DNA from 4 places in the Pantoea sp. X-Soil-ISGK-275 genome. Region 2 is predicted to be linked to each of the others. Evidence: riboswitches for the same ligand, from Rfam matches in the RefSeq annotation. Region 2 holds a riboswitch; each other region holds the start of a gene.
What was found. A riboswitch is a leader RNA that binds a small molecule or an ion and turns the genes downstream of it on or off. The one in region 2 is predicted to bind thiamine pyrophosphate.
Positions count from the first base shown of each region.

Region 1: another riboswitch for thiamine pyrophosphate. It lies ahead of thiM (hydroxyethylthiazole kinase); the one in region 2 lies ahead of thiC (phosphomethylpyrimidine synthase ThiC).
Region 3: another riboswitch for thiamine pyrophosphate. It lies ahead of AC6I8A_RS22985 (FAD-dependent oxidoreductase); the one in region 2 lies ahead of thiC (phosphomethylpyrimidine synthase ThiC).
Region 4: another riboswitch for thiamine pyrophosphate. It lies ahead of AC6I8A_RS20070 (LuxE/PaaK family acyltransferase); the one in region 2 lies ahead of thiC (phosphomethylpyrimidine synthase ThiC).

Region 1 covers NZ_AP035976.1:2,776,294-2,782,322, forward strand. Annotated here, with positions in the region: gene fbaB (class I fructose-bisphosphate aldolase) at 1-50, opposite strand, end outside; gene thiD (bifunctional hydroxymethylpyrimidine kinase/phosphomethylpyrimidine kinase) at 198-998, opposite strand; gene thiM (hydroxyethylthiazole kinase) at 995-1,780, opposite strand; TPP riboswitch at 1,814-1,909, opposite strand; gene chiP (chitoporin ChiP) at 2,177-3,574, shown strand; gene AC6I8A_RS12995 (family 20 glycosylhydrolase) at 3,626-6,029, shown strand, end outside.
Region 2 covers NZ_AP035976.1:285,125-291,153, forward strand. Annotated here, with positions in the region: gene AC6I8A_RS01275 (aminotransferase-like domain-containing protein) at 1-176, shown strand, start outside; gene thiE (thiamine phosphate synthase) at 330-977, opposite strand; gene thiC (phosphomethylpyrimidine synthase ThiC) at 974-2,896, opposite strand; TPP riboswitch at 2,987-3,087, opposite strand; gene rsd (sigma D regulator) at 3,216-3,722, opposite strand; gene nudC (NAD(+) diphosphatase) at 3,811-4,584, shown strand; gene hemE (uroporphyrinogen decarboxylase) at 4,624-5,691, shown strand; gene nfi (deoxyribonuclease V) at 5,694-6,029, shown strand, end outside.
Region 3 covers NZ_AP035977.1:757,647-763,675, reverse strand. Annotated here, with positions in the region: gene AC6I8A_RS23000 (pirin family protein) at 1-580, shown strand, start outside; partial or broken gene AC6I8A_RS22995 (MFS transporter) at 768-2,081, shown strand; gene AC6I8A_RS22990 (6,7-dimethyl-8-ribityllumazine synthase) at 2,176-2,613, opposite strand; TPP riboswitch at 2,789-2,908, shown strand; gene AC6I8A_RS22985 (FAD-dependent oxidoreductase) at 3,038-3,982, shown strand; gene thiS (sulfur carrier protein ThiS) at 3,966-4,163, shown strand; gene AC6I8A_RS22975 (thiazole synthase) at 4,167-4,925, shown strand; gene AC6I8A_RS22970 (HesA/MoeB/ThiF family protein) at 4,937-5,902, shown strand; gene AC6I8A_RS22965 (ABC transporter ATP-binding protein) at 5,899-6,029, shown strand, end outside.
Region 4 covers NZ_AP035977.1:141,382-147,410, reverse strand. Annotated here, with positions in the region: gene AC6I8A_RS20075 (acyl-CoA reductase) at 10-1,458, opposite strand; gene AC6I8A_RS20070 (LuxE/PaaK family acyltransferase) at 1,455-2,537, opposite strand; TPP riboswitch at 2,637-2,764, opposite strand; gene AC6I8A_RS20065 (DksA/TraR family C4-type zinc finger protein) at 2,877-3,143, shown strand; gene ddpX (D-alanyl-D-alanine dipeptidase) at 3,340-3,900, opposite strand; gene AC6I8A_RS20055 (M24 family metallopeptidase) at 3,916-5,028, opposite strand; gene AC6I8A_RS20050 (M20 family metallopeptidase) at 5,028-6,029, opposite strand, start outside.

The sequences.
Region 1 (6,029 bases), 2.5 Mb from region 2:
TGAAGAAGGCTGTCCGCCTCTTTGCCCAATAACTGTACGATGTCCGTCATGTTCGCTCCTGATAAATGGCTGGATTGGAACCGGCCAATGCCGATTCGCCCCCAACAGCCTGGACCGGAAAACGCCAGGCTGGCAAATTGCTGACTCCATTTTTCAGACGGATGCGCAGTGAAAAAGCGGCAATCTGGCGTTACGCCCTACCACCATTGATGGAAATGGTGCACCGGCCCAATGCCTTTGCCGACCTCCAGCGAATCGGCGTGCAACAGCGCCTGTTGTAGCCACGCCTTGGCTTCGACCACCGTTGCCGCCCAATCATCATGACGCGGACGCAACGCCGCCAGCGCGGCGGAGAGCGAGCAACCGGTGCCGTGCGTGTGGCGTGTGTTAACACGCGGCGCGGTAAAGCGCTGGCGTCCTTCGCGCGTGATTAGCCAGTCCGGGCTTTCGGCATCGCTGAGATGTCCGCCCTTCATCAGCACCGCTTCACAGCCAAGATCGAGCAGCGCATCGCCCTGCTGCAACATGGTTTTCTCATCCTGCGCCATCGCGCGTCCCAGCAGCGCGGCGGCTTCCGGCAGGTTTGGCGTGATCAGCGACACCTGCGGCAGCAGCAATTCGCGCACGCTGGCTACCGCATCAGGCGACAGCAGCGCATCGCCGCTTTTGGCAATCATCACCGTATCCAGCACCACAAACGGCAGGCTGGCCCGTTTCAGTCGCTCGGCGACCACCTCGACTATCGCGGTTTCGGACAACATGCCGATCTTCGCGGCATCAATGCGCACATCATCCAGCACCGAATCGAGCTGTGCGCCGACAAAATCAGGTTCGATGCGATAGACCGACTGCACGCCACAGGTGTTTTGCGCCACCAGCGCGGTAATCACGCTGGTGCCATAAGCACCCAATGCGGAGAAGGCTTTGAGGTCGGCCTGAATACCCGCGCCGCCGCTGGGATCGGTGCCAGCAATGGTCAATGCGTTGATGCGTTTCATGCTTTCACCTCCAGCGTCCACAGCATATCGAGGAAGGCAGCAACGAAGCTGCCCGGCCCGGCGACCTGGCGTGCTGTCAGCTCACCGGCCAGCGACATCACGCGGCACGCCGCTGCCACATGTTGCAGGCGATCGCCCGGCAAGCTAGTGAAGGCCGCAGCCACTGCCGACAATGCGCAACCGGTGCCAACTACGCGCGTCATCAGCGGGCTGCCGCCGGGGATTGCCAGGGTACGCGCGCCATCGGTGACGTAATCGACTTCACCGGTCACCGCCACAACGGTGTGATAATCACGCGCCAGCTGCTGGGCGGCGCTCAGCGCGGCATCGGTTTGATGCAGGCTGTCCACGCCGCGTCCGCCGCTTGCCTGATGCGCCAGGGCGAGAATTTCTGAAGCGTTACCGCGAATCGCCGCAGGTTGCAGGCTCAGCAGCTGCTGGCAGAAGGTGGTGCGCAGCGTTAATGCGCCGACCGCCACCGGATCCAGCGTCCACGGCGTGCCTGCCGCTTGCGCTGCTTGCACCGCCGCCAACATCCCATCACGACGATCGCAGGTTAAGGTGCCTACGTTGATCAACACCGCATCGGCAAAACCGGCAAACTGCGCCGCTTCATCGGGGTCGATCACCATCGCGGGCGAAGCTTGCAGTGCCAGCAGCACGTTGGCGGTAAAGGTTTGCACTACTTCATTGGTCATGCAGTGCACCAGCGGCGCTTGCTGACGCAGCAGTTGCAAAGAGTGCGCGAGTTGCACGGGGGAAAGAAGGTCAGGCTGTTTCATTAGGCTCCCAACCGGCGATCAAGAAGGCGAATGCGGTCAGGCATCTGACTTCCCTACGCTGGCATTATCCAGATCAGGTCGGCGGGTGTATCTCAGCCCTGTATTAGAGGGGCACCCCGAGTCAAAACTACGTTGGCGAGCATAGGGAACAAGCCAGATTAAAGCAAGCTATCGACACTTTTCCTGAGGATCTTGTTCGCAAAGTTACATTTTACAGGTTCATCTAACTGATTGAATAAACTCCTTAAAACCCTTCTTTTTGCGTGCCATGTCATACTTTGTAATAAACTCCATTGATAATTCGCGTCGCGAAAAATAGCATCCCTCGCAACTTGTTTCATGACGAAACAATACGGATTTATTAATTGTTCATGGAAGTATCACGGAGGATTTGCTATGCGTCGAATTCCACGCGCGCCGCTCTCTGCGGCCATTATCTCTGCCCTCTTCGCCGGTACGTTTTTGCCTGTTCCCTGCGCCCACGCTGCGGGTTTTGTCGAAGACTCATCGCTCACTGGCAACCTGTTTTACTGGCAACGCCAGCGCGATCGTAAAGAGATGGATCCGCAAAAAGGCGCGTATGGTCAGTATGACGCCAATCTGCATCACGCCTCTGCCAACGCCAATCTCGACTTCTCATCCGGTTATGCCGGTGATGTAATTGGCCTCGATCTGGCGGCGTTTGGCGCTTTGGAGTTAAGCAATAGCGGCCCGGCGGCACCGAATGAAATTGGTTTCAGCAATGCCCGCACACGCTGGGATGAGGACTGGAGCGGAGATAAGAGTGGCTTAAGTCTTTATAAAGCGGCGATCAAGGCAAAATGGCAGGATAACTGGCTACGCGCAGGCTATTTGCAACCCAGCGGACAGACGCTGCTGGCACCACACTGGAGTTTCCTGCCCGGCACTTATCGCGGTGTTGAGGCTGGCACCGTCTTCGATTTTAGCGATGCGGGCGCCCTTTCCGTCTCCTGGATGTGGACAGACGAATACAAAGCGCCGTGGTATCGCGGCATGTACAACTTCCGCAAAGCCGATGGTGTGACGGAGATTCCGTGGCTGCAATCCTTTGGTGCCAAATATGATTTCAAAAACTCGCTGTTGCTGGAAGGCGCTTACGGCCAGGCGGCGAATTACATGGATCAGTATTTTGCTAAAGCGTCTTATCAGCTGCCGCTGGCCGATGCGCCACTGCGCACCAGCTATCAGTTTTACGGCGCGAAGGATCGTGACAACAGCGGCGTGGGCCAGGTCAACGATGTTTATGATGGCCTCGCCTGGCTACAGGCGCTGACGTTCGGCTACACGCTGGGCGCGTTCGATTTCCGCCTTGAAGGCACTTGGGTAAAAGCCGAAGGTAATCAGGGCTTCTTCCTGCAGCGTATGACGCCATCCTATGCCAGCTCAAATGGCCGCATGGATGTATGGTGGGATTCCCGCTCTGACTGGAACGCCAACGGTGAGAAAGCGCTATTCGCCGGTGTGATGGTCGATCTGGGGCACTGGCAATTACCCGGCTGGCAAGTCGGTACGTCGTACGCCTACGGCTGGGACGCTAAGCCTTCCACCAATCCGATTTACGACCAAAACCAGCGCCTGAAAGAGTCGGCGTGGAGCCTCGATCTGGTTTACACCATCCAGCAAGGCCGCGCCAAAGACACGCAATTCAAACTGCATTACACCCGCTACGACAATCACAGCGCTCTTCCCAGCTACAGCGGCGGTTACGGCAACATCTTCCAGGACGAAAGAGACATCAAATTTATGATCGTCGCGCCATTCACCCTGTTTTGACCCCGATCTGGCAGGAGCCAGAGACTTACCTCCGTGGAGAAGGATAACAACATGAAAAAGTTAAAAATCAGTTTACTGGCGCTGAGCGTGATGGGCCTTGCCGCCTGCAGTTCATCCCCGCGCAATAATCAGCAGGTCGTCGATCAAATCAGTCAGTTCGGCGTGCAGTATCAGGTCACTGACAACCAGGCGGCCGATCACGGCGTGAACTGCGCGAAACTCGGTGCCGATTGGGCATCCTGCAACACCGCTACCATCACGCTGACCAACAACGGTCCGGCGCTCACCAGTAAAAACTGGGCAATCTACATGAGCAACGTGCACGAAACGCTGCGGGTGGATAACGATCAGTTCAAAATGACCCATATCGTCGGCGATTTAACCCGTCTGGAACCGACGGAGAAATTCAAAGGTATCGCGGCGGGTGAGTCGATTGAGATCCCTATCGTCAATGAATACTGGCAGCTGTTTATCACCGACGTGATGCCGCGCTGGTATGTCACCGCCGCCAATGCCACGCCAAAAATTATCACCAGCACCGATACCGAAAACCTCAGCGACTTTGTTAAGCCGTTTGGCGGCCAATGGAAGCGCATTGCCGACGATAAAAACGTGCTAATGCTGCCGCAAAGTCGTTTCACAAAGAATGCCGATGTGGCGCAACTGCCTGCCAGCGCGCTGCGCGGACAAATCACCCCAACGCCGCGTTCGGTGAAAGTTCATGCGGCGGATGTCGATCTGAGCCGTGGCGTTGCCTTGCATCTTGAGGTATTGGCGGACAACCAGGCCGATGCAGTTAAACAGCGTTTCGATTTGATGGGGCTCAAACCGCAGTCAGCGGGTTATGACATTCATACCCGTATCGCCGTCAATCATTTCCACGGCGCAGAGGCGGTTTCCGGTGCTTATGAACTGCGCATCACACCGCGCGGCACCGATATCATTGGTTACGATCAGGCTGGCGTTTACTACGGCTTAATGTCGTTACTGTCGCTGGTGCCGGCTGAAGGTAAACCGATTATCGCCACGCTTGAAGCGAAAGACGCACCGCGCTTTGCCTATCGCGGTGCCTTCCTCGATGTGGCGCGTAATTTCCACAGCAAGCAAGCGGTGCTGCGCATGCTCGATCAAATGGCGGCATGGAAGATGAATAAATTCCACTTCCACCTGACCGATGATGAAGCCTGGCGCATTGAAATTCCCGGTCTGCCTGAGTTGACCGACGTGGGCAGCAAGCGCTGTCACGATCTCACGGAGCAGCAATGTCTGCTGCCGCAATTGGGCTCCGGGCCGTTCACGGATAACAACGGAACCGGGCATTTCAGCCGCGCCGATTATATTGAGATCGTTAAATACGCGCAGGCACGCAACATCGAAGTGATTCCGGAAATCGATATGCCTGCGCACGCGCGCGCTGCGGTTATTTCGATGGAAGCGCGTTATCAGCAACTCATGAAAGCGGGTAAACCGCAGCAAGCCAGTGAATATCGTCTGGTGGATCCAACGGATACCTCGAATACCCGTTCCGTGCAGTTGTACGATCGCACCAGCTATCTCAATCCTTGCCTCGATTCCTCAAAGCGCTTTGTCGATAAAGTGATGGGTGAAGTGCAGGCGATGCACCGCGAAGCGGGCCAACCGTTGACCACCTGGCACTTCGGCGGTGATGAAGCGAAAAACATCCGCCTCGGTACCGGCTACAGCGATATCAAAAACCCGAAAGCGGGAACGGGCATTTTAGACCAAAGCAAAGAGGACAAACCCTGGGCAAAATCTCAGGTCTGCCAGGCGGAGGTGAAATCCGGCAAGGTGGAAGATCTGGAACACTTGCCAAGTCACTTCGCGCTGGAAGTGAGCAAAATGGTAAAAGCACACGGCATTCCGGTGATGCAGGCCTGGCAAGATGGGCTGAAAGATGCAGCTAACGCGCACGCCTTCGCCACCTCGCGCGTTCGCGTTAACTTCTGGGACACGCTCTATTGGGGCGGCTTTGACACCGCTAACGACTGGACGATTAAAGATTACGAAGTGGTGATCTCCAATCCGGATTATGTCTACATGGACTTCCCGTATGAGGTGAATCCCAACGAGCGCGGCTATTACTGGGGCACGCGCTTCAGCGATGAGCGCAAGATGTTTGGCTTCGCGCCAGACAACCTGCCGCAGAACGCGGAAACCTCGGTGGATCGCGATGGCAAAACCTTCGATGCCACCTCGAATAAGCCGTGGTCAGGCGCACACGGCATTTCGGTACAGTTGTGGAGTGAAACCACACGTACCGATCAGCAGATGGATTACATGGTGTTCCCTCGCCTGCTGTCGGTCGCTGAACGTGGCTGGCATCGCGCGAAGTGGGAGCTGGATTATCAACAGGGCCGCACCTTTAAAGGCGGCGAAACCCACTTCGTTAACCAGCAGCAGCGCAATCAGGACTGGCAGCGTTTCGCCAACCTGT
Region 2 (6,029 bases):
CGGTGGGCTCGTTGTTTTCGGCCTCGGGCAAGTATCGCAACTGCTTGCGCCTGAATTATGGTTTGCCAATGAATGAGCATACGGAACAGGCGATAGCCCAACTCGGTGCAGCAGTAGAACGTGCCATGCTGGCTTGTAGTGTGGAAACCGTACATACTTCCTCCCTGACTATGTGAAGAAAGGCAGGGCTGGGAGAGGTTAAGACCAGCCCTGGCCCGCTGCAAGCGACAGCGGGCAGGCACACTTTAGCTTTATCAGGAAAGGGCGCTAGCCATCACATCACGCTGCTGCGCGACAGATTCCAGCGTTTCATCCTCACTTACCACGCATTACATTACTTTTGCAGGTTCGATTCCATTTTCCACCAGTGACAGCAACTGCTGCGTTGCTGCGCGCCAGTCTACGGCCTGGGTAATCGCACTCACCACCGCAATACTGCCCACGCCGGTAGCCAGCACTTCAGGCACGCGCGCCAGTGAAATACCGCCAATCGCCACGGTTGGCACATCCTGTAAACGCGACAGATGGCGTTTCAATTCCACCACGCCCTGCGGCGCAGATGGCATGTCTTTGGTTTGCGTAGGATAGATGTGGCCAAGCGCAATGTAAGAAGGGCGCAGCGCCAGCGCTCGATCCAGCTCGGCATCGTCATGCGTCGATAAACCCAGGCGCAATCCCGCCTCACGAATGGCCGCCAGATCGGCGACATCGAGATCTTCCTGGCCAAGGTGCACGCCATAAGCATGATATTTAATGGCTAAGCGCCAGTAATCATTGATAAACAGGCGTGCCCGATACTGTTTGCCAAGCGCAATCGCCTCGCGCACGGCATCTTCCACCTCATGATCTTCACAATCTTTGATGCGCAGCTGAATGGTGCGCACACCGGCTTCCAGCAAGCGCGCGATCCATTCCACGCTATCAACAACCGGATACAGCCCCAGTTTTGGGGCCGTGGCAGGAAAGGCGTCGGTCATACATTTTCCTCTTTAAGGGTATCGGCAGCGTGATAAAGCTCGCCGCCACGATTGCGGAAGGCATCCGACATTTGCGCCATTCCCACCTCAATCGGCTGAGCTTCAGCCTGCTGGCGGGCGGCAAACTCGCGCACTTCCTGAGTAATTTTCATTGAGCAGAATTTCGGGCCGCACATCGAGCAGAAGTGCGCCACTTTGCCTGATTCCTGCGGCAGAGTTTCATCGTGATAGGCGCGTGCGGTGTGCGGATCGAGCGCCAGATTGAACTGATCTTCCCAGCGAAATTCAAAACGCGCTTTCGACATCGCATTGTCGCGGATCTGCGCGCCCGGATGACCTTTCGCCAGATCCGCTGCGTGCGCGGCGATCTTGTAGGTGATCAGCCCTTGCTTCACATCCTCTTTATTCGGCAAACCGAGGTGCTCTTTCGGCGTCACGTAGCACAGCATTGCGCAGCCGAACCAGCCGATCATGGCCGCACCGATGCCAGAAGTGAAATGGTCATAGCCGGGCGCGATATCGGTGGTGAGCGGGCCAAGCGTGTAAAACGGCGCTTCGTGACAATGCTCAAGCTGTTCAGTCATATTGCGACGAATCATCTGCATAGGCACATGGCCCGGACCTTCAATCATCACCTGCACATCGTATTCCCAGGCGATTTTGGTCAGTTCGCCCAGCGTATGCAGTTCGGCAAATTGTGCCTCATCGTTGGCATCCTGAATCGAGCCGGGACGCAGGCCGTCGCCAAGCGACAGTGCCACATCGTAGGCGGCACAAATTTCACAAATCTCGCGGAAGTGCAGATAGAGGAAGCTTTCGGTGTGATGCGACAGGCACCATTTCGCCATAATCGAGCCGCCGCGCGACACAATGCCGGTCAGCCGGTTGGCCGTCATCGGCACATAGCGTAGCAATACGCCAGCGTGAATGGTGAAGTAGTCAACGCCTTGTTCCGCCTGCTCCAGCAGCGTGTCGCGGAAAATCGCCCAGTTGAGATCTTCTGCAATGCCGTTCACTTTTTCCAGCGCCTGATAAATCGGCACTGTACCAATCGGCACCGGGCTGTTTCGCAAAATCCACTCGCGCGTTTCATGGATGTAGCGGCCGGTTGAGAGATCCATCACGGTGTCTGCGCCCCAGCGCGTCGACCACACCAGCTTCTCCACTTCTTCTTCAATCGATGAACTCACCGCCGAGTTACCAATATTGGCATTTACCTTCACCAGGAAGTTGCGGCCGATGATCATCGGTTCGGATTCGGGATGGTTGATGTTAGAAGGAATGATGGCGCGGCCGCTGGCGACTTCCTGGCGAACAAATTCAGCGGTGATATTTTCCGGCAGATTAGCGCCAAAGCTGTGGCCCGGATGCTGCTGTAGCAGCACTTCACCGCGAATACGCTCGCGGCCCATGTTTTCACGCAGCGCAATAAACTCCATCTCCGGCGTGATGATGCCCTGTCGCGCATAGTGCAGTTGGGTAACCCGGCGACCCGCTTTGGCGCGGCGCGGTTGTGGCAGATGCTCAAAACGCAGGTGATCCAAGCCTTCATCCGCCAGACGTTGCTGCGTGTAGTTGGAACTTAGCTGGTGGATAGTTTCACTGTCCTCACGTTCTTCGATCCAGTTAGCGCGCAGCCTGGCGAGTCCCTGATGCACATCAATAGTGGCTTGAGGATCGCCATAAGCACCGGCGGTGTCATATACCGGCACCGCTTCATTCGGCTCATATTGCGGATGTTCTTTGCTACCGCCGATGTGTGTCGGGCTGAGCTGTATCTCACGCATCGGCACGCGAATATCCGCCCGGCTGCCGGTGATCCAGATACGTTTGGAGTTGGGGAAAGCGGTTCCTTGCAGGGAATCGATAAATTCTTGCGCCTGAGCGCGCTGTTCACGACGAGTTGTTTTAGCAGACATAGCAAGTTTCCGGTAAAGGTTGGAAGTTGCTTGTCCAGAGTTCGGAAGGAGTAACAGCGACGATGCTGGGCGCCAGCTTGCAACGTGCTGATGATGTCTACTCTTGTTCCCTTCGCAGGTACTAACCTGATCAGGTTCCGCGGATCCCGAATTAACGGTCTCAGCCCCGGAGGGCACTCCGACAAGGTTGTGTTTTACGATATAAGCTACTTTTATCGCAAAATTTGACTCTTGATTGTCGTTAAAGAAGACAATAAAAAAGCCCATTTAGCATAAGAGGGCTTTTCTTGAATAACAAGTTTTTTACAACTTCAGGATGTTAAGCCGGGCGGGCGATGACGCTGTCATTAGCCACCGGCGGGCGCGCCAGCAGGTGATCCCAGGCGAGCTGCACCAGCTTATCTTCCAGCGTAAAGCGCGATTCCAGCACTTCACCGACTTCGGAGAGCGCGGTTTGAAAATCCACGCAATTATCATCGTTAATCGCTTGCTGCAGATGGGTGTCGTAAAGCTGCATGATGCGATCGGTATTCGCCTCAAGTGCCGGATAAATCTGCGCGGCCACGATTAATGGGCTATCACCCTGCATCTCACTAATGATGTGTTCATACACACTGAAATGGCCGGTAGACAGGTAATCTACCAGGTTGTGACAAAACGCATCCAGCGCCTGTTCATCCAGCGCAGTTAACGCATCTTTTTGTGGCTTCATGCCAATAAGCTCGTAGTAAGTGACGAGCAGCTGTCGACGGGCGCGCAGCCATGAATCCACCAATTCATTTCTGCCACCGACACGCTCTGTCAGGTTCTCTAACTGGTTAAGCATATGGGGCTCCAGGTAGGTTATAGTTGTTTATTACACACTTAATATTAGGATTTCAGCGTGCGATTTGACGCTAAGGACAACGATTAAGATGCAACGTGAGATCTCAAGCTTAGACGCTGGTTGGTGGGTTGTCAGCCATGAGCAAAAACTTTGGATGCCGCAGGGTGAATTGCCGCATGGCTTAGCCAGCGATTTTGGCCTGAACGGCAGCAACGGCATGTTGATTGGCGAGTGGCAGGGCGAGAATGTCTGGCTGGTACGCGAGTCGCGCCCGGACAGCATGGGCTCGGTGCGCCAACTGATTGATGAGGATGTCGGCCTGTTCCAAATCGTCGGGCGTGGCGTGCAGCTGGCGGAGTTTTACCGTTCGCATCGCTGGTGCGGCTATTGCGGCCATGAGATGCACATCAGCAAACGCGAATTTGCCTGCTTGTGCAATCATTGCCGCGAGCGCTATTACCCGCAAATTGCGCCGTGCATCATCGTGGCCATCCGTCGTGGCGATGAGATCCTGCTTGCCAATCATGCGCGTCATCGCAACAACATCTATACCGTGCTGGCAGGGTTCGTCGAAGTGGGCGAAACCTTAGAACAAGCGGTAGCGCGGGAAGTGATGGAGGAGAGTAACGTGCGGGTGAAAAACGTGCGTTACGTGACCTCGCAGCCGTGGCCGTTCCCGCATTCCCTGATGATGGCGTATATGGCGGAATATGATGGTGGCGATCTGCAACACGACGGCAAAGAGCTGCTGGATGCCGGTTGGTATCGCTATGACAATCTGCCGCTGTTACCGCCGCCCGGCACGGTGGCGCGTCGCCTGATTGAAGATACTGTTGCCCTGTGTCGCGCCAGCGCGGCGTGAAAATGCTACACTGCCGGCCTTAGCATGAGAGAGCCCATTATGAGTGAACTGAAGAACGATCGTTATCTGCGCGCCCTGTTACGTCAGCCGGTAGATGTCACGCCGGTATGGATGATGCGACAAGCTGGGCGCTATTTGCCGGAGTACAAAGCCACGCGCGCTGAAGCCGGTGATTTTATGTCGCTGTGTAAGAATGCTGAGCTGGCGTGTGAAGTCACGCTGCAACCGCTGCGTCGCTATGCGCTGGATGCGGCAATCCTCTTCAGCGATATCCTCACCATTCCGGATGCGATGGGACTTGGGCTCTACTTTGAGACCGGCGAAGGCCCGCGTTTCTCCAACCCGATCACCTGTCGTGCGGATGTCGACAAACTGCCGGTGCCGGATCCAGAGCATGAACTCGGTTATGTTATGAACGCGGTGCGTACCATTCGTCACAACCTGAAAGGCGAAGTGCCGCTGATCGGTTTCTCCGGCAGCCCGTGGACGCTGGCAACCTACATGGTTGAAGGCGGCAGCAGCAAAGCCTTCACAAAAATCAAAAAGATGATGTACGCCGAGCCGCAAACCCTGCACAAATTGCTGGATAAGCTGGCGGACAGCGTGATTCTTTATCTCAATGCGCAGATCAAAGCTGGCGCGCAGTCGATCATGGTGTTCGATACATGGGGCGGCGTGCTGACCGGACGCGACTATCGCGAATTCTCGCTCTATTACATGCATAAAATCGTCGATAGCGTGCTGCACGAGAACGAAGGTCGTCGCGTACCTATTACGCTGTTCACCAAAGGTGGCGGCCAATGGCTGGAAGCGATAGCCGCGACCGGCTGTGATGCGCTGGGGCTCGACTGGACCACCGATATCGCCGATGCGCGTCGTCGCGTAGGTGACAAAGTGGCGCTGCAGGGCAACATGGATCCTTCCATGCTGTATGCACCGCCTGCGCGCATCGAGCAGGAAGTAGCCGGGATTCTTGAAGGTTTTGGCGCGGGCGAAGGCCACGTGTTTAACCTGGGCCACGGCATCCATCCAGACGTACCGCCTGAGCATGCCGGTGCGTTTGTAGAAGCGGTGCATCGTCTGTCACGTCCTTATCATCAGGGCTGATGGTGGATTTAGCCGCACTACGCCAGGAACAGTTGCAACGCGCTGCTGATGTGGTGCGGCAGGATGATTTCGACGTGCTGCCGCCGCGTTTTATTGGTGGCGCCGACGTAGGTTTTGAACAGGGCGGTGAGATCACACGCGCTGCTCTGGTCATCCTCGAGTATCCATCCTTAACGCTGGTGGAACATCGCATTGCACGCGTGGCCACTACCATGCCGTATATTCCGGGCTTCTTATCCTTCCGCGAAATGCCGGCACTGCTGGAAGCCTGGCAGCAACTCTCCCACATGCCCGATCTGCTGTTTGTTGATGGTCACGGTATTTCCCATCCGCGTCGG
Region 3 (6,029 bases), on a different replicon from region 2:
ACCGGGTCGCGGCTTTGGTGCGCATCCGCACAACAACATGGAGATCATCTCCTATGTGCTGGAAGGCGCGCTGGAGCATAAAGATTCCATGGGCACCGGTTCGGTGATTGTGCCGGGTGATGTGCAGCTGATGAGCGCCGGTAGCGGCGTTACGCACAGCGAGTTTAACCACTCGAAAACCGACAATGTGCACTTCCTGCAGATCTGGATCGTGCCTGGCGAACGCAATTCGCCTCCGGGTTATCAGCAGATTTCGGTGGCGGAAAGTGACAAACGCGGTCAGCTGCGTCTGATTATTTCGCCGGAAGGGGAAAACGGATCGCTTAGCGTGCGTCAGGATATCCGCATTTATGCCGGACTGTTCGACGGTGTTGAGCAGCAAACCCTCGCGCTGGATGCCGATCGTTACGCCTATATTCACGTGGCACGCGGCAGCATCGAAGTGAACGGCGTGAAGTTTAAAGAGGGCGACGGCGCACGTGTACGCAACGAAAGCGCGCTGGAGTTTGCTAACGGCGAAGATGCGGAAGTGCTGGTGTTTGATTTGCGTCCGCTGGAAGTGAATCATCCGCAGCGTTAATGATTAAAAAGCGGTCAAAGAGCAGTGCGAGCCATCGCGCTGCTTTTTTTTATGCGCGATCACAGCGGTTGTAACACTTTTTCTTAACATTAATTGCAGTGATTAAGATCGCAATAATTATTTCCATACTCTCTTTAATAGTTAGCCAATGAACCTAAGCATCACGGCTTAACATGAAGAGGGCAGCATGCAAGAAAAAATCCCCGGAACGCGCTGGTATCGCGTCATCGCCCCGATTCTCATCACCTGCATTGTCTCATTCATGGATCGCGTCAATATCAGCTTTGCGCTGCCTGGCGGTATGGATCAGGATTTGGCGATCACCAGCCAAATGGCTGGCGTAGTAAGCGGTATCTTCTTTATTGGTTATCTGTTTTTACAGGTGCCGGGCGGACGTATCGCGGTGAATGGCAGCGGCAAACGCTTTATCGCCTGGTCGTTGGTAGCGTGGATGGTGGTGTCGATCGCCACCGGTTTTGTCACCAATCACTATCAGCTGCTGGCGCTGCGTTTTGTGCTGGGGATTTCCGAAGGCGGCATGCTGCCGGTGGTGTTAACCATGGTCAGCAACTGGTTCCCGGAAAAAGAGCTGGGTCGCGCCAACGCCTTTGTCATGATGTTCGCGCCGTTAGGTGGCATGTTTACTGCGCCGATATCGGGTTACATCATCAATGTGCTGGACTGGCGCTGGCTGTTCATAATCGAAGGCCTGCTTTCAGCGGTGGTGCTGCTGGTGTGGTGGCTGGTGATCGCCGATCGTCCTGAAGAGGCGCGCTGGTTACCGGCGCGAGAAAAGGAGTATTTGCTGCGCGAACTGGCGCGCGAAAAGGCTCAGCATCTGCAAAAGGAACCGGTCAGCAAAGCGCCGTTGAAAGCGGTGTTTCGCAACTCGGGCCTGATGAAGTTAGTGGCGCTCAACTTCTTCTATTAAACCGGCGATTACGGTTACACGCTGTGGCTGCCGAGTATCCTGAAAAATCTCACCGGTACCAACATGGCGGGCGTTGGTCTGCTGGCGGCGATTCCTTTTGTCGCGACGGTACTCGGCATCTACGCTATTTCGTGGTTAAGCGATCGCACCGGCAAGCGCCGTTTGTGGGTGATGGTGTCGCTGTTCTGTTTTGCCGCTGCCTTGCTGGCATCGGTGGTGCTGCATAATAACGTCGTCGCCGCCTATATCGCGCTGGTGGTGTGCGGCTTCTTCCTCAAAGCGGCAACCAGCCCGTTCTGGTCGATTCCCGGACGTATCGCTGCGCCGGAAGTGGCGGGTAGCGCGCGTGGCGTGATCAATGGCTTGGGTAATCTGGGTGGATTCTGCGGACCGTACTTAGTAGGGATCATGACACTGCTGTATAGCCAAAACGTGGCGATCTGCTGGCTGGCGGGTTCACTGGTGATTGCGGGAATCTTTACGCTGTTACTGCCGAAAGCGTGCGATATCAATCCATCTGAAACGCGCCGACATATGAAAAGTAATCATTTGATGAGTGTGAAACATTAAGTGAAGCGAGGCTGGCACTATTCTGAATATTAATAGTAGAAAGTCAGATTAAATAAAAAGGGAGCGCCTGATGAGGTGCTCCCTTTTTAATGCATTAATCAATCGACAGATTGTGAATAGCCAGCGCAGCGCGCGCGGCTTCTTTACCTTTCTTAATGAAATGCTCGGTATAGAAGTTTTCGATAACATCAACCGGCTGGAAATTATGCGGCGTTAATGACACGGAGAACACCGGCACGTTGGTAGTCAGCTGCACATTCATCAGGCCGTCTACGACCGCAGCGGCAACGAAATCATGGCGATAGATACCGCCGTCAACCACCAGCGCCGCGCAGACAATCGCATCGTATTTACCAGTTTCGGCCAGACGCTTAGCCAGCAGCGGCATTTCAAATGCGCCAGGCACTTCCAGCACTTTTAATTCTGCTTCTACGGATTGATCGGCTAATTCTTTTTCAAATCCCACCAGGGCATTGTGGACAATTTCTTTGTGCCAGCCGGCTTTAATAAATGCAATTTTAATATTCTTCATGGATATTCCGACATCACCTGTAATTGGTTCTTGCGCATAAAATAATGTGTTTGTATACCATATGTTACGTTTGTGATCCACAAAGCCCAGGTAGCGATAAATGCCTTGCTGCTTATTCCCATGTAAACAGTCTGGTTATTCCGCGCTTGACGGCGACCATCGCCTGCAATACAAATAGACGCGTCGGGGGAGTCTCGCCAAAGAGACTGAGAGGCTAATAGCGCACTGCGCGGTTTAGCGACCCTTTGAACCTGACCCAGTTGATACTGGCGTAGGAAGACTGACAGTCTTTATCATTGGGCTGTCTGGCGCTCAAACCAGCTCGATGGATGCGCCATTTCCCTTCTCCTGTATCTGCGGGTCTCAGCTAACACTGAGAGGCCGATGTGAATTCCCCCTGTTTGAACATCCTGGATCCGGCGCTGTGAGCCGCTGGAGCGTGCTTGGCTGCGGCGTGGCGGGCCTATGCGTAGCCACTTTGCTGGCGGAACGCGGTGAAGACGTTGAGGTGATTGGCGATGACGCGCGCCGCCCGGCATCGTGGTTTGCTGGCGGCATGCTGGCGCCCTGGTGTGAAGCCGAAAGCGCGCCGCGCGATGTTATCACTCTTGGGCAACACGCCGCCGCGTGGTGGCAACAGCGCGTCAGCAGCGTCGAGCATCAAGGCACGTTGGTGGTTGCGCCGCCGCGCGATAGCCAGGAACTCAACCGTTTCGCCCGTATGACCGAGCAGCACCAATGGGTCGATCCCGCCGACATCGAACCGGCGCTGGAAGGGCGCTTTGCACGCGGTCTGTTTTTCGCCGGGGAAGCGCATCTCGATCCGCGTCTGGCGTTGCAGGAGATGCGAGTCACGCTGATCGCACGCGGCGTACCATTCAACAATCGTGCGCCGAGCGGCCAGATTATCGATTGTCGCGGCATTCACGCCGCGCCGGAACTGCCGCGCCTGCGTGCGGTGCGCGGCGAAATGCTGATTCTGCACAGCGAAGACGTGCAGTTTTCCCGCCCGATTCGTCTGCTGCATCCGCGTTTTCCCTGCTATTTGGTGCCGCGACGCGGCGGCCACTTTATGCTCGGCGCCACCATGATCGAGAGCGACGACGCCAGCGCCATCAGCGCGCGCGCCATGATGGAGTTGCTCAGCGCCGCCTACGCCATTCATCCGGCTTTAGCCGAAGCGCGCGTCATTGAGAGCGGCAGCGGGCTGCGTCCGGCTTATCCGGCGAATCTGCCGGAAATCCACTATCACAACCACACCTTTTATCTCAACGGCATGTATCGCCACGGTTTTCTGCTGGCACCGATGCTGGCAGAGCAGCTGATGCAGCGTCTTTCTGGGGAACTTAAAAATGAACATTCAGCTTAACGGCCGCCTCATCAGCACGCAGGCAAACAGCCTGAGCGAATTGCTGATCGAGCAGCAAATTGACGCGGCCTGCGTCGCCACCGCCTACAACGGTGCGTTTGTGCCAAAAAGCCAGTACTACACGCAGCTGCTGGATGAAGGTTGCCAGCTTGAAGTGCTGTCACCGATGCAGGGAGGTTAAGCGATGTTTTACGATTTTGACCCGCAATCGCGCTTCCTGCTCGGCACCGCCGGTTATCCTTCGCCCGCCATTTTGCAGCAGGCGATTGCCGCCTCCGGCACCGACATCATCACCGTCAGTTTACGGCGCGAAGGCGCGGCGGGCGCGGCTTTCCGTGAACTGCTGACCGGCCTCAACATCCGCGTGTTACCCAATACCGCCGGTTGTCACACGGTGAAAGAAGCCGTCACCACCGCGCACATGGCGCGCGAACTGTTCAACACCGCGTGGATCAAGCTGGAAGTGATTGGTCACGCCGACACGCTGCAGCCCGATCCTTTCGCGCTGGTGGAAGCCGCGCGCATCCTCAGCGCAGAGGGTTTTCAGGTGTTTCCTTACACCACTGAAGATCTGATCGTCGGCGAAAAACTGCTGGCGGCGGGCTGCGAACTGTTGATGCCGTGGGGCGCGCCGATTGGTTCCGGTCAGGGCTTGCGCAACATCGACGGGCTGCGCGCCATGCGTGCTTGGTTCAGCGACATTCCGCTGATCATTGATGCTGGCATTGGCGCGCCGTCGCAGGCGGCGCAGGCGATGGAGATGGGCTTCGATGGCATTCTGCTCAACACCGCCGTTGCCAAAGCGGGCGATCCGATTGGTATGGCCAACGCCTTCCGACTGGCGATTGAAGCCGGACAGGCCGCACGCGCTGCGGGACTGATGGAGAAGCGCGACATGGCAGCCGCGTCCACGCCGATCTTTGGCCTGGCAAATCTGAGTTGAGGCAGGCAAACATGCAACGTTATCAACGCCAGATGATGCTGCCGGAAATCGGCGAGGCAGGGCAGCAGAAGCTGCTTAAGGCGCGTGTGCTGGTGGCGGGCGCGGGTGGATTGGGCGCTACGCTACTGCCGCAGCTGGTGGGCGCGGGCATCGGCCATATTCGGCTGTATGACGACGATGTAGTTGCGCTGCATAACCTGCATCGGCAAACGCTGTTTACTGAGCAGGATATCGACCAGCCCAAAGTGCTGCGCGCGCAGCAGGCGTTGCAGCAGCGCAATCCGCAGGTGCAAATCGAGGCGCTGCAACAATCGCTGAGCGCCAGCAATGTGCAGCAGGCGCTAGCGGGTTGCGATCTGGTGATCGACGCCGCCGATAACTTTGCCGTCACCTACCAACTTTCCGATGCTTGCATGAAGGCGGGCATTCCGCTGATCAGCGCCTCGGTGCTGGGACGGCAAGGTTACGTCGGCGGATTCTGTGGTGGCGCGCCGAGTTATCGCGCCGTGTTCCCGCGCTTGCCTTCGTCGGCAGCGAACTGCAACACCGCCGGCGTGATGGGCCCGGCGGTGGCAACGCTCGGCGCGATGCAGGCGCAGATGGCGCTCAGCGTGCTGCTGGAATTGCAGCCATCACCGCTCGGTTGTCTGGTGAACTGCGACTTCGTGAACTGGCATTTTCGCCCGTTCCGCTTTGATGATGCGGAAGAGCCGGAACATGCGGTGCCGTTTATTGACCCGCAACAGCTCGCCGCCGATGACTGCATTGTTGAACTGCGCAGCTGTGAAGAAGCGCCGGTCAGCGTGGCGGATGGCGTTGAGCGCATCTTGCCGCAGGCGATTGCGGCATGGCAGCCGCCCGCCCAGCAGCGCATCGTGCTGGTGTGCGCCAGCGGCATCCGCGCCGCGCAGGCCGCTAGCGCGCTGGCGCAGCGTGGATTTCATCAGCTGGCGATTCTGGCGGCCAATCGCCCATGAATCAGGACATTTTCTTCAACGATGTGAGTTTTAGCTGGGGCGATAAACCGCTGTGTCAGAGGCTGAATTTGCAACTGCGCGGCGGCAAAACCACGGTAATGCTGGGACGCAGCGGCATCGGCAAAAG
Region 4 (6,029 bases), on a different replicon from region 2:
GCGACCGCGTCAGTCCGCATAAGGCGCAAACCCTTCTGCCGCCGCTTCTGCGCCCTGCTCGATCTCCGTGATGGTCACCAGATCGAGCAAACTAAAACGCCCGTCGTGATGCCAGCCCGCTTCCGGCGAGGTCATGTTGCCGAACGCGGCGATGCGGGTAACACCCACTTGCCCAAGAAGAGCGGAGATGCGGAACAACTCATTCGGCGCGGCCGCCACGCCTGCGGTTTGCAGAAAATGCCGCTGCTGCGCCACCAAATCGACCACTTCCTCCAGCGCATCCACGGACACCACTTTCAAGGTGCGGCCGAGCGCAGCAGGCGATAAAGGCTCTGCATGATCAACGCTCACCACCGCCCAATCGTCTGACGCCTCGCCGTAAAGCGTACGATCTCCGCCCAGCGCACGGATCTCCTCGCCATTACGCCACGCGGCAATGCTGTTCATCTCATCATTAGCCAGCGGACGGCGCGGATGTTTATGCGCCAGCGCAGCGAGTTCATGGGCGATATAGCTGGCGAACTCATCCGGCGACACCTTGCCGCCGCGCTCGACAAACAGCATTTGCGGCGAGTAGCAACCCGCCTGGTCGTAACGCATCACGTCATAGGCCACGCGGCGCGCCAACTCCGCGCCCTGCCGAGCATTCAACGCCGAACGCGCCACCAGCCCGAAACTAATTTTGTGGCCGTGTGGCAGAAAGCGCGTGGTAACTGGCAAACGCTGTTGGATCGCCGCCAGCGTTGGATTTCCGCCATAAGCCACCAGCACATCGGGTTGGCGCAGCCAGGTTGGCTCGGTTTGCGCATCGCCGCCTTTCCACCACACCACCGCGATGCACTCGCCGAGTTTTGGATCGATTTCCGCCAGCAACTGCGTGAACCAGCTTGCCATCAGCGGCTCATTGCCCGGCAGTTTGCCGATGGTGCCCGCCTTGACCAGCAGGCCGCAAATCAAACTCCACAGCGGCAAACCCGGCACGTTGCCCGCCCAGATATGCATCAACAATTGCGGGCCAAACGCGCGTGCAAAGCCGCCTTTGGGGCGTGGCTGGAAATCGTCGAGCATCTGCGGATCGGTGAAATCCTCCGCCAGAAAGCGCTTCAGCTGCGGCTGACGAAAGGTTTTCAGGTAGCCGGTGAGGCCAAGCCGCACCATGTCGGCATCGTAACCGGTGACGATGGGCAGCAGCTTTTCGGCTTTGATGCGCAGTGGATGATGGCGATCGAGCAGTCGCGCCACCGCTTTATCAATGATGGCGATAATCTGCGCGACGCTTAGCTGATGAAGATAAGCGCGGGCGTTGGTGCGGATGCGCGCTGCGAGCGCCTTTATCTGCGCGTCATCAAGCTGCGGAACGCAAACCTCAAGGCGCTCGCCACGATGATTGAAACTCAGCGTATGCCACTGCACTTCATCAGCGGAAAGGCCCGGCAGATGTCCGGCAACTTCCTTCACAACTGTGCCTGCGCGCTGGCGAGAAACGCTTCCATGGTCAGCGAACAGCCTTTGGCATCAGCGCCGGTTGCGCGTCCCAGCAGATGGAATCCGCCGGGCACCATCACGCCCGCATCTTCCGTTAACAACGCTGATACCGAGTTGAAATGCGCCAGATCGTGATGCAGCAGCACGCCAATCTCGCCGTCCGGCACATCATCACCGGTAAGCGGATTGACCACGCGTGTGCGGATCCAGTATGGCCCGGATTTTACCGGCGGGCAGCGTTCATTGCCCGCATCGTAAAACTGCGTGCTGATTTCCGTCATACCGTACATGTTGATGCAGTGTGAGCGCGGGATGCCGAAGGCGTGAGAGAGCGAAGCGTAGAAATCCTCTGCGCCAATCTCGCGTGACTGGCCTTTGAAACCGCCGGTATCGAGAATGCGACTGCCAGCAGGCAGCGCGAAGCCGCGTTGCTGGCGCTGCATTTCATCCAGCAGAGGCACGAAGCTGTAGCTGGCACCCAGCAGCGCATAAGGTTCGCCGCTGGCTTCGGCCTGTTCCAGCGCACTGAACAGGCGATCGATATCGAGGCCATGCTCGCCCACCATTCCTTCGCTGTCTGGCGTGCCGCACTCCTGCATCGCCAAATCGAGATAGGTCGCCAGCGAGGAGTTCGGCATCGCCACGGTATCCGGGAATAAAATGCCCATGCGCATGCGTTCACTGCCCGCCATAAAGCGACGGCGGAAGTTGAGCAGCATCGATTTCTTCCACACGTCCAGCGTCGGATGGTAGCTGCGTCCTTTTACCGTGCCGGTGGTGCCGCTGGTCATGAAGATCTCGGCAATCTGGTCGATGGGACGGCAGCTGAGCGTCAGATCTTTGAAGGCGTTAATTGGGATAGCGGGAATGTTGCGCCAGTTTTTCACCGTCAGCGGCGTGCGTCCGCGCTGGATGGCGAAGCGGCGATAAGGTGGGTTGTGTTCGAATTGATAAGCGAAGATTTGGAGGGCCAGCTGGTTGAAATCGTCGTCTGAGGTCTCTTCACGCTGCAGGAATGTCAGCAGAGCCTGGATGATGTGTGTTTCGTTCATGTGTCGCCACCTTTGCGATTGCGCAGAGACTCTCAGGCAACGCCTGAAGAGCGCGAACTGTCCGCTACAAAGCACAAAGAGGGAATCAGGGCGCAATATCGCCCTGCGGTTCCGCATCCCTACGCCGGTATTAGCCGGATCAGGTTCGGAGGGTCACTACGTTGCCAGCGCATACACGCCAGCCGGTAGAATCTCAGCCCCTTAACAGATCACCCCTTGGAACAAGCCGCAGTCTAGGATGGCGCGCGATGATGTGTCAATCTTGTTAAATTCTGGCCTGTCCGGCATTCATTACGCCATGTCTTATACTTTGGGCATCAGTATTTGTGGAGGTGAAGTATGGCTGGCGGTTGGTCAGAAGACGGTGCAGTGCACAAACAAATTGATGCCACGGTTGATGACGCGGTGGCCCGCGCGCGCGAGAATCTCGGTCACGGTGAAAGCGCCGAGTTTTGCGACGAGTGCGGCGAACCGATCCCGGAAGCGCGTCGCGCGGCATTAGCTGGCGTGCGTTACTGCGTGAATTGTCAGAGTAAGATCGATAAAAAACAGGCGGCGATCGGCGGTTATAACCGCCGCGGAAGTAAGGATAGTCAGCTGAGGTAGTTTTTTATTGATGATGCAGTAACACCACCAAAAACGCGCCAATCCTTTGTAGGGTCGCCATTTATGGTGACCGAAATTCGCATATATGTCTGGTTATGCTTGAATCGGTCGCCATGAATGGCGACCCTACGTTGCTTTGGCGTTATTACAGCTGAATATTAATCAGGGTTTTGTACCATCGGCCAAATGAAATAATTTAACGCGCAAAGCAGCCAAATCGCTCATCAAGTAACGGATAATTTTTCGCGTCAGGAAGTTCGAAGTGCCACCATTCCGTTGGCATGGCGACAAAGCCGCCGCCAAACATAATCGCGTTCAGCAGCAGGCGATTACGTTGCGCTTCGGCGGGGACATTCGGATGATACGGATGTGATTCTGCTTCCATCGCATCAAAGGCGGTGCCCATATCCAGCGGCTGGCCTTGTGCATCAAGTAACGTCAGGTCAATTGCGACGCCGCGACTGTGATTCGAACTCTGCGCGGGCGGCACCACATAATCTTTATCCGGACAGGCATCCCACAAGTGCCACTGCGCTTGCTGCGGCCGATAGGCATCGAATACCAACAAACTGAATCCCGCCAGCCGGGCGATCTCAATGCTTTTTGCCAGTGCGTCGGCGGCTGCCGGATGCAGCAGCGCTTTGGCCTCCTGGTAAATGGCATAGCCCGCGATGTTATCCGCCGTGGCATATTTCAGATCGAAACGTAAAGCGGGAAAGGTTACGGCTAAATCAATCAGTTCAACGTCCTGCGTCATAATACATCCTGCTCATTACTGGTCCGGCAATGATAATAACTGACGCGGTAAATTTGTCAGCCGCTCTGCACCAGCGGGCGTAACGCGCACCGTTTCGCTGAACGCCAAACCTTGGGCCGAAATATACATGTGGAACACCATATTCTCTTCCAGCAGCCACTGCGCGTTAGGGTAGAAACTGCAGGAAAAATCACTGGGTCGTGGCGTGCGTGTATAAAGCCCCAGCGCATAACCGGTGATATTGGGATAATCCGCGCGCAATCCTCTACTCAAAACCGCATCGCGCACGATGGCATCCACGTCGTGCGCCGTCATGCCCGGTTTCATGGCGGTAAATTGCTGATCCTGAATCGCGATCAGCTGTGCTGCCACTTCGGCACGCTGCGCCGAAATCTCCCCGACGATATAAGGCCGCATCAGGCGCGCGCTGTAATGTTTCACTTTTGGTATCAGCTCGACATGCAGCACATCGCCTTTTTCCAGCCGCTGCTCGTGGCCACTAGCATGCAGAAAACCATTATCACCGCTGGCGATCACTATCGGTCCGGTTTCGCCGGTATCCGCGCCAAGCTGTAAAAACTCTCCGGCGGCCAGCGCGGCGACATCGCGCACGCGCCAGCCGCCCTCCACTTCCGCGCCAATCGCCATCATTGTGGCATCGGCGATGGCAGCAGCCTGACGCAACGCGGCGATTTCCGCCGGGAATTTGACGCTACGCAGCCGGTCGCTCAAGCCGGTTAAATCATGCCACGTCACGTCTGGTAGATAGCGCGAAAGCTGCTGCCAGCTGTGTACCGTCATGCCGTAAGAGTAAAAGTCCGCGCCGATGCGCGCCTGTTGATATCCGCGACGGATTAGGCTTTGCGCCACCGTGTGCCAGGCATCCTGATCATCGCGATAGCTTTCCACGTCCAGCGTCGGCGATTGCGTGCGGCATGGCGCCTCATCCAGTTGGCGCAGCACCATCCAGGGTTCGCCGTTGAGCGGCACCAGACAGGCGCGATACAAGGTTTCGGAGACGGTAAAGCCGGTGAGCCACGCCAGCAGCTCACCGTGATCCACCAGCATGATATCGACCGTGTTCTGCTGCATGGCGGCGCGCAGACGCATCAGCGCTTCGGCGTGCATTACGCGGCCTCAACCGGCTGGCAAATCTCCAGAATGGCCAGCAAATAGATGCGCACCATATCGAGGAATTCACTGATTTCAACCCGTTCATCCGGCATGGTGTTGTATTTGCCGCCCGGCCCACAGACGATCCCTTCCATGCCCGCATGCTGATAGAGATGCGCCGCGTCAGTGCCAAAGAATGCCGGAGGCGTGATCACGCCGGTCGGCTGCTCGGTTCCGCGCACGGTTTTCCAGCCGCGATTCACCGCTTTAACGATGGCCGATTCCGGTGACACTTCGAACGGCAACATGGTGGGTTTATCGCGAATGCCATCATCATAAAGCTCGGCTTTCAGGCCCGGGTAGCGCTGGCACAAGGTGTTCAGCAATGCCTGCAGATCGGCGAGCACACCTTCCACCGTTTGCCCCGGCGCAAAGCGTGCCGAGCCTTTTAAGCGCACAAAATCAGCCACCTGCGGCGGTCGCCACTCTTCCAAATCGCGGCCCAACGCGCCATGCACGGTACCGATATGTCCACGGTTAATCTTCAAATGCTCAGCAGTTTTCGCACCGCTAAAGGTCATACCGTTAATCTGCGGAATCAGTTCGACGGCGGCGCTAATCGCATCCACCGCTTCTTCACGCTTGGACAAATGACGCGTATCGCCGGTGAGCTCAATGGTAAACATCAGCGAACCGGCGTGCATGGTGAGCGCTTGCAGATCGGTGGGTTCCGCATTGATGAAGTAGTCGGCGCGCACACCTTGCTCAATCGCCGCCAGCGTACCAATGCCGCCCTGCAACTCGCCCACCACATAAGTCAGAATCACATCGCCTTTCAGCTTCACACCGGCATCAATCAGGGTTTTCAAGGCGCAAAAGTAGGCGGCATCACCCGCTTTCATGTTCGACACGCCGATACCGTAGATGAACTGCTCGTCAATTTTTCCTTCCCAGGGATCGACGGTCCAGCCTTCGGTGACCGGATTGGTATCCAGATGTCCGTTAAACAGCAGGCT